2 regions of the Anaerococcoides asporogena genome follow, and region 2 is predicted to be linked to the other one. Evidence: predicted binding sites of a transcription regulator. Region 2 holds the regulator's gene; the other holds the start of a gene.
What was found. Region 2 encodes Rex, which represses fermentation and respiration genes when NADH is low (regulators of the CRP and FNR family bind a similar motif). Its sites were predicted from a motif close to ATTGTTAANNNNTTAACAAT; they were not measured.

Region 1 (4,520 bases), 1.7 Mb from region 2:
AACTGTGTGTTCTGGAACTTAGCCAGGGACCGGCCGAACTGCTTGCGCTGCTTGACGTACTCCACCGTTTCGTCGATGGCGCCCTGAGCGATTCCCAGTGCCTGTGCGGCAATTCCGATGCGGCCGCCGTCCAGCGTCTGCATGGCGATCTTAAAGCCCTTGCCCAGTTCGCCCAGGAGGTTTTCCTTGGGTACTCTGACATTGCGGAAAATCAGTTCAGTCGTGGCAGAACCACGAATTCCCATTTTCAGTTCCTTTTTGCCGATGGTGAATCCTTCCATCTCCTTATCCAGGATGAAGGCGCTGATGCCCTTGGTTCCCTGGGTCCGGTCGGTCATGGCGAATACGACATAGATGTCAGCCACTCCGCCGTTGGTGATGAAGATCTTGGATCCGTTCAGCAGGAAGTGGTCTCCCATATCCTGAGCAAAGGACTGCTGCATTGCCGCGTCCGTGCCCGCGTTGGGTTCCGTTAATCCGAAAGCTCCCAGCTTTTCGCCGGAGGCCAGCGGCCGTAAATACTTTTCCTTCTGTTCCGGTGTTCCGAATGCCTCGATGGGCCAGCCTGCCAGTGACGTGTGAGCGGATACGATGACGGCATGCGTGCCGCACTTCTTACCCAGTTCTTCCACACAGATCACATAGCTCAGGTTATCCCCGCCGGCTCCGCCGTATTCCTTGGAGAATGGAATCCCCAGGGCACCGATTTTCGCCAGTTCTCTTACTGTTTCTTCCGGAAACCGCTCTTGTTCGTCGATTTCGTGGGCAATGGGCGCAACTTCCTTCTCCGTGAAGTCACGGATCATCTTTTGCACCAGTGCCTGTTTTTCATTCAACCTAAAGTCCATACAATCACCTCTTAAACGCTCTGCCTCAATGTTAACAAATTGATAATTTACAATCAACCAGCCCCAGTGAAAAAGGGAAATTGCGCATTAATGAACCTCATTTGATATATGTTTGGCAATATTTTGAAGTCCTATCCACCGGTTTTACCTGTCATTTAAACGAATACAGGGCTCGGTTCGGCATCGATTTCAAAAAATCCGCCGATTAAGCGCTGATGCGGACTTTCGGGCCCATGCATAGTCTACATACTATACGGAAAAAATGTATTTTCATGTCAAAGCAGCCCGCGTTGGACGCGGGCTGCTTAAAATTCAATCCTTTATGATCTTTGATCTCATAAACAACGAGAGACGGTTATTTGCTGCATTTTTCCCAGATCGTTGCTACCCCCATGCCGCCGCCGATGCAGAGTGTTGCCAGGCCTTTCCTGGCATCGGTCTTGAGCATTTCATGAACCAGCGTGACGATAATCCGGGCACCGCTGGCTCCTACGGGATGTCCCAAAGCCAGCGCTCCGCCGTTAACATTCACTTTGCTCAGGTCAAAGCCCAGTTCGCGGGCAACGGCGATGGACTGAGCCGAGAAGGCCTCATTCCCTTCAATGAGATCCAGATCCGCAATGTCCAGTCCCGCTTTAGCCAGCGCCTGTCTGGAAGCAGGCACCGGACCGATTCCCATGATCTTGGGATCGACGCCGCCCTGACCCCAGGATACCAGTTTAACCAAGGGCTTGAGCCCGTATTTCTTGACGGCTTCGCCCGAAGCCAGAACTATGGCGGCAGCTCCGTCATTGATGCCTGAGGAATTGCCGGCGGTCACCCGCCCGTCCTTCTTGAAGACGGCAGACAGTCTGCCCAGGGCTTCCATTGAGGTAGCGCGGGGATACTCATCGGTCTTGAAGTCGATGACTTCTTTTTTCACTTTGATTGGGACCGGGACAATTTCATCGTTGAACCGGCCTTCGGCGATGGCCTTGGCTGCCTTCTCCTGGGACTTCAGTGCAAACTCATCCAGTTCGGTCCGGGTGATGCCCCACTGGTCACAGATATTCTCAGCAGTGATGCCCATGTGGTAATCATTGAACACATCGGTCAGGCCGTCGTTGACCATGGTGTCGACCATGGCCGCATTGCCCATGCGGGCTCCCCACCGGGCAGTGGGCACAGCGTAAGGCGCTGCCGACATATTCTCGGTGCCGCCCACCAGAATTACTTCGGCATCACCGGCGTGAATCGCTCGGGCGGCTTCAATCACAGACTTCATGCCTGATCCGCAGACCATGCCCACCGTATAGGCCGGGACTTCTACCGGGATCCCGGCGCCGATGGCAACCTGGCGCGCGACATTCTGCCCCAGGCCAGCCGTCAGGATGCAGCCGAACATTACTTCATCGAGTTGATCTCCGGTCAACCCCGCTCTTTCCAGAGCGGCCTTTGCCACAATGGATCCCAGCTGAGCCGCCGGTACATCCTTGAGACTCCCGCCATAGTTCCCAATTGCCGTTCTGCAGCAGCTTACCAAAAAAATTTCCTTCATTCTCTTCCTCCCCAATCCAATGAAATATATATCCCGGTGCGAAAGCCAGTACCTGCTTCCATCCCACCTGAATGCCAGTCACCAGTGACTTTCAGCCGATTCTCCCAGTGAACTGTGAACGGCTTTTAATCTATTCCTTGTTTCCATCACTAAGTTTGATTATTGTATCACTTCTGACTAACGTTTTCATTATTGATAATATTTTCTCATTTTCCCTATGAATTTCATTATTCGAAATTACAATCCGTTGATTCCAAAGAAGCAATAAAATCTCCTCACCGGTAAGAGACCGGAATTGAGGAAAGATGTTTAATCCAATTCTGATAAAGTCATTGCCTGCATTGCGCATTGTACGCGGATTCCCCCGAATGAACCCGGAATTCTCTGCTGTCCCTTGGAATCAGACAGGTTTTCATATCGGTAAGTATGAATGCACCTGGCAGCTTCCTCTCCTCATGGTTAAAATCTTGACTTTCAAAAGTCAATCCTGTTTCGCAGCATAATTGAATGCTCCCTCCTGATCAACAGAGCGTTCTGTTGATCAGCAAGGGAGCATTTCTGGATTTTATAAAGGGGATAGAACCTTAAGTCAGTCCATTCTTAGGTCCACTGGGGAATGCCAGAGATTCGGTAATCAGCTTATCGATCATCAGGCATATAAGAACTGCCCAGGTCTATTTCCTGAACTGGAATTTGGCTTCATGGCTGGTGCCGTCCTGAAGTACGACAATCAGTTTCTTGCCTGTGCCGCTCCAGCTCTTTTCTGTTTTCCACACATAGATATACTGGTCAGCAATCGGATCGTAGGTCAGCTTGCTGGCACCTGCGGTAACGGTTGTTTCGACTATATCCGTGTCAGCATCTGTATCCACAATAAATGTCATTACCTTGGGATAGCCTTCAGCCATGATATTGAGTCCCATATCGCCACCGAGACTGAACTTAATCGGAATTGCGCTTCCAGCCTTCGCAATGTTTACTTTGGACATATCCACAGGCTGGAAGAAGCCTTTGAAATCGTACTTTACCGTAACGGTAAATGAACCCGTTGCTGTATTGCCAAAGTCATCCTTGGCTGTTACAACAACTGTTGATGTTCCGAGCGGGAACCAGGTTCCGGAATTCTGTGAATATGTGATCTCAACATCCTGGTCCACCAGATCAAAGGCTGTTGCGGGATCATACTGGACCAGGGCTCCGGCAGAACTTACTGCAGTCACTGTAAGATTGCCTGGGACAGTCAGTTCCGGAGGCGTCGTATCAACCACCGTTACCGTGAACGCTGCTGCAGCTTTGTTTCCTGCTGCGTCAGTGGCAGTCAGGTCAACCGTAGTAGTTCCCAGTAGGAACGTTGACCCGGAAATGGGGGCTGCGATTACTTCGACAGCTTCATCCACAAGATCCCAGGCAGTCGGGTTAAAGGTGACAACCGCACCGGAGGGCCCAGTTGCTTCAGCTGTCATGTCATCCGGTACCGTAATGTCAGGAGGCGTTGTATCCTTAACGGTTACCGTAAAGGTCTTGCTGGCGGAGTTGCCTGCCCCATCTGTGGCCGACACCTTTACCGTCGTGGTGCCCAGGGGGAACGTTGACCCGGAAATGGGGCTGCGATTACTTCGACAGCTTCATCCACAAGGTCCCAGGCAGTCGGGTTAAAGATGACAACCGCACCGGAGGGCCCCGTTGCTTCAACTGTGATGTCATCCGGTACCGTAATGTCAGGAGCTGTCGTATCCACGACAGTTATCAGGAATGAATCCGTGGCGGTATTGCCTTTGCTGTCACTAGCTGTCAGGCTGACTGTTGTTGACCCCAATGGGAATTTCGAGCCGGAGGCTGGCATTGCCGTCACGGAAACGGCTCCGTCCACTGCATCCAGGGCTGAGACGGTGAAATCAACGAACGCTCCATCCGGCCCAGTTGCTTCAACAGTCATGTCGGCCGGTTTTGTTATAACTGGCGATGTTGTATCACTTGGCAGATTGTTTGGAACTATAACGGAATACGTCGCTGCCTTACCCATTTCCAGTGGGTCCGTAGTACTTGTATTGGTTATGTCAAACGCTTCTACTGAAAGATCAAACGTCCCAAAGCCTTGGCCGGAGGCTACCGTTACTTTCCCTTTCTCGGAGAAT
Region 2 (4,520 bases):
AGGCGAATTTTACTTTATCGCCAACAGTGACACGGCAGGCGCCGCACATGCCCGTTCCATCGACCATGATGGGGTTGAGGGAAACAATGGTATGAATTCCGCGCTTGAGGGTTTCTCTGGCAGCGAACTTCATCATGATCATCGGCCCAATGGCAATGACCATGTCATATTTCTTGCCGCGGTTGTCCACGAGCTCATTGAACATGGCAGTAACCATACCATTGAATCCATAGGAACCATCATCTGTGCAGACAAACAATTCCTTGGCAACGGCTTTCATTTCTTCTTCCATAATCAGTGTGTTGTGGGTTTTGGTACCGATGATAACATCAGCAGGGAATCCGCGGTCCTTCAGGTACTTAACCTGAGGATAAACCGGAGCGGTGCCAACACCGCCGGCAATAAAGAGGATATTGAGCTTGGACAGCTCTTCATCGCTCATATCTACTAATTCTGAGGGTCTTCCCAGCGGGCAGACTACGTCGTGGAAATAATCCCCTTCTTCCATGGCGGCCATGCGCTTGGTGGAGTCACCCAGTACCTGGTAAACAATGGCAATGGATCCCCTTTCCTTGTCAATGTCGCAGACGGTCAGTGGGATTCTTTCCCCTTTTTCATCGAGTCTGACAATCAGAAACTGGCCGGGCTTGGCAGCCTTCGCTGCACGCTTGGCTTCGATATCCATCCAATAGATACCATCGGCCAGGACTTTTTTACTTAATATTTTGTACATCCCTTAATCACCTCTGTATAATATTTTAACAAATTATTCGAAGTTTTTTAATTCACTATTCTTAATTATACCGATTGACAAGATTTATCATAGTCCCTTTTTAAAAGTTTTCATTGTTATTTTATAGATTAGTAGAAAAAATGAGATTTAGTTCCCATTTTTTCTCTTTTTTAAAAATTCAGGTACTAAACTTTCCCATAATGCAAATCTGGCTTTTTTATAAATAACCGACTTTTGAGGAATCTCAACCGAAATTCTGCTGCAGTCCAAAAAACGGCCGGGTTCCATCCGCAGGGAACCGGCCGTTTAAATCATCCCACCAGACAATCACCGAAATCCGGGAGTCGGCAGTTTATTTTGATTTCTTTTCCTTCTTTTCCCGTTCCTTGACCTTGTCATTCATCAGATATACCAGGGTCAGCAAGGAGTCCGACAGATGGACTGACTCCAATGCGATTTCTTTGGGAACCTGAATGTCAATCGGCGCGAAATTCCAGACCCCTTTGACTCCGCCCCTGACCAGTGTATCTACCGCTTTTTGCGCGACAGAAGTGGGAACACAGATGATCCCAATATCAATCTGGTTTTTGGTCAGGAATTCGTCCATGAGGTCGATGTCGAGAATCTCCACATCCCTGATCTGTAAACCGATCAGTTTGGGATTGGCATCGAAAATGGCTTTTAAATCAAATCCGAACTTATCGAATCGGGTATAGTTGGCGATGGCCTGTCCAATATTGCCGGCGCCGACGATGACGGTTTTGTAGCTTTTGTCCAGTCCCAGGATCTTGCCTGTTTCGGTGAAGAGCTCCCGGACATTATAACCATAACCCTGCTGGCCAAATCCGCCGAAGTTGTTGAAGTCCTGGCGGATCTGAGATGCGGTGAAGCCTATTTTCTCGCTGAGTTCCTTGGAAGAAATGCGATCTACGTCATTACGGAGCAGTTCAGCGAGATGGCGGTAATATCTTGGCATGCGTTTGATAACGGCCATTGAGATTCTTTTTTTCTTGTCCATATTTTATCCTCATACTCTTTCTTATTTATGTTTTTAACATTCTTGTAAATATATTAACATAGCTGGCGTAAATGATTAATAGTTTTTTTGGGTCAATCACAAATTCTGTGGGATTGACCGACTAGATCCATTCCCCAAACCGGCATAACATTTGATAATAGAACGAGCCCCGCGCTATGATGGAAATGCATCTGGACGGATGTACAAATCCAAACACAGCGGAGGCTCTGAATGAATTATACACAGGATGAACAAGCTAATACAATCACTGATTCCCAAAATTATCTGCACATCCCTTCGTCTCTTATTGGGTTTACTAATACGCATAGTTCACAGCATACTGCCGTTTCCGGTAAAAGTGTGATTCAGTTTCATGGAGTCCTCAAGCTAGATGACACCGATCGCGCCTGCCCCAACTGCGGGGGCTTCATGCACATTAACAATACGTCCTCATGCAGTCTCTGGCACCTGAACTTCGGGCACACTTATACGTCCCTGGAGTTCGGCAAGAATCAGTTACTGTGCCCAACCTGCGGGATCACCAAGGTCCAACAGGTGCCCTTTCAGGCACAAGGTCATCGGATCTCGCAACCACTTTTGCAATACACCAGGGACCTTCTCGCCATCGGAACCTACAACCTCAAGCAAGTCGCTGAGATTACTGGTCTTGGCAAGAACACAGTCAAAGCGATCGACTTGAAACGCCTGGAGGAAATGTACACCCTGGACGGCAAGCTCACCAAGCCCCAGAGGCAGGCAAAGTACCTCAGTATCGACGAATTCAAGCTTCACCGAGGCCACCAGTACGCCACCCACATCATCGACATAGAGACTGGCCATATCCTCTGGATCGCCCATGGCAAGCGCAAGCAGGTCGTCTATGACTTCATTGAGCACGTCGGTCTCGAGTGGATGGACGGTGTTGAAGCAGTCGCCTCGGACATGAACTCAGACTTCCAAGAAGCCTTTGAGGAAAAGTGCCCCCACATCCAGCCGGTCTTCGACCATTTCCACATCATCAAGAATTTCAATGACAAAGTGGTCGCTGAAGTGCGCAAAGACGAACAGAGGCGTCTTCAGGCGGTGGGTGAGTACAAAGCTGCTGAGTCCCTCAAGAGGACCCGCTATATCCTGATGTCTTCTCGGAAGACGCTGCAGCGCAAAGACCGGGAGGCCGCGGAGGGCAAACCCTTGTCCAAGGGCGGTACGCTCTTCCAAAGGGCAGAGATCACGCGTCGTCCTGGCAGTGAGGAGAAGTACGACCAGCTCATCCAGGAGAACCAGCTTCTGTTCACAGTTGACCTCGTCAAAGAGATGCTCTCGGAGGCGTACAAGGCCGCCAGTGAGCCGGAAATGGCTAGTCTGATCACGGAGGTCATGGAAGTATGCTATGCCTCGGAGAATAAGCACCTGCAGTGGTTTGGGCGCCTGATGGACAGACATTTTGAAGGGATTATAGCTTATGCGACCTACCGTATTTCGAATGGTCAAATCGAGGGGATCAACAACAAGATTAAGACATTACGTCGACAAGGGTATGGCTATCCAGATGATGAATACTTCTTCCTCAAGTTATTCGATATGAGTCGTAAAACGTACGTAAGGAATCCACCATCCCACAGAATTTATGATTGAGCCGTTTTTTTCGAAAACTTTGCTAAAAAACCTAACTTTTTACATTTTCTTTATGATAAGCCAACAAAAAACAGGCTTTCCTGCCTGTTTTGATGATTGATGCCTCCCCGTTTGCCCGTTCAGGACTATTCTTTAACTGAAGAAAATGAAGGGAAACACAAACGGCAGTACGCCGAAAGAATGATATCTGATAATGAATCCTTTATTCCTAATCCCGATTCTTCGAGCTGGTTATTTTTGAAACCAGCATATGGCGGATCTGTTCGGCAAGATCAAAGTCTGAGTCAGCCAGAAGGGAGTCTTCTCCGGTGGTCAGCTCGGCAAGGACGCTCTCCCGGTTCGGGGCAGTCAGATAGACAGTATCGGTTGGGAGTTTCCCTTTGATTTCCTCTATGGTATTTTCGCTGGACTGTCTATCAGCCAGCTGATATAAAACGATCTTGACATCATTGTCATTGAGATTTGCCTGACTGGAGCAGCCGCCGATGAGGATCAGTCCCGCCACCCGTTCCGAACGATCCGCTGCGATGCAGGCTTTTTCCGCTCCGCTGCCCAGTCCGATCGCTACCCAGCCTGTCTGGCTGGAACTGTCAAAGAAATCTTTTCGGTCCGACCGGGACAGCCTGGCCAGTCCCATGGGATACTTGGCTACGCGAACCTCGAATCCATGCCGGGCCAGAGTTTGAGCCAGTGACTCGTACTCCAGCGGATCCTCGTGATCATCCGGGTAAATCATCACGCCACCTTTCAGCTCGGCGGCAGAAGCAACGGTATAAAATTCCCACTTTTGTTCTACCTGACCTGCCAACTTCTGATCAACCATACGAGCCGATGAAGAAGCCGGAGTTCTAAAATGAAACCACAAAAAGACCCCGATCATAAATAGAATCAGAGCCAACGCCAGAGCTGACATTCGATAAAGCGCATTCCGGTTTTTCATGGCTGTAACCTTTCTGTAATAACTACTCAGGGAGATTATAATACACATCACCATTGCTGTAAACTTATTTTATTCCCTGAGGTTGTCACTTCCCCAACGACGGCTCACATACTACGCCCGAATCCGGCCTCCGCTCCCGCCTCAACACGAGAACAGCCGAAGACGCGCCCCTCTCCGCCGGCTGCCATTCCTCG

Region 1: a site for Rex is predicted at 2,577-2,596, ahead of P6M73_RS04555 (acetyl-CoA C-acetyltransferase). Genes of this name have one in related genera too.

What each region holds. Positions count from the first base shown of each region.
Region 1 is NZ_CP120965.1:960,220-964,739, reverse strand. Features, by position in the region: gene P6M73_RS04560 (acyl-CoA dehydrogenase) at 1-848, opposite strand, end outside; gene P6M73_RS04555 (acetyl-CoA C-acetyltransferase) at 1,204-2,385, opposite strand; gene P6M73_RS04550 (PxKF domain-containing protein) at 3,060-3,944, opposite strand; gene P6M73_RS04545 (HYR domain-containing protein) at 3,947-4,520, opposite strand, start outside.
Region 2 is NZ_CP120965.1:2,972,032-2,976,551, forward strand. Features, by position in the region: gene P6M73_RS13640 (sulfide/dihydroorotate dehydrogenase-like FAD/NAD-binding protein) at 1-733, opposite strand, end outside; gene P6M73_RS13645 (redox-sensing transcriptional repressor Rex) at 1,086-1,751, opposite strand; gene P6M73_RS13650 (ISL3 family transposase) at 1,983-3,386, shown strand; gene P6M73_RS13655 (alpha/beta hydrolase) at 3,595-4,326, opposite strand.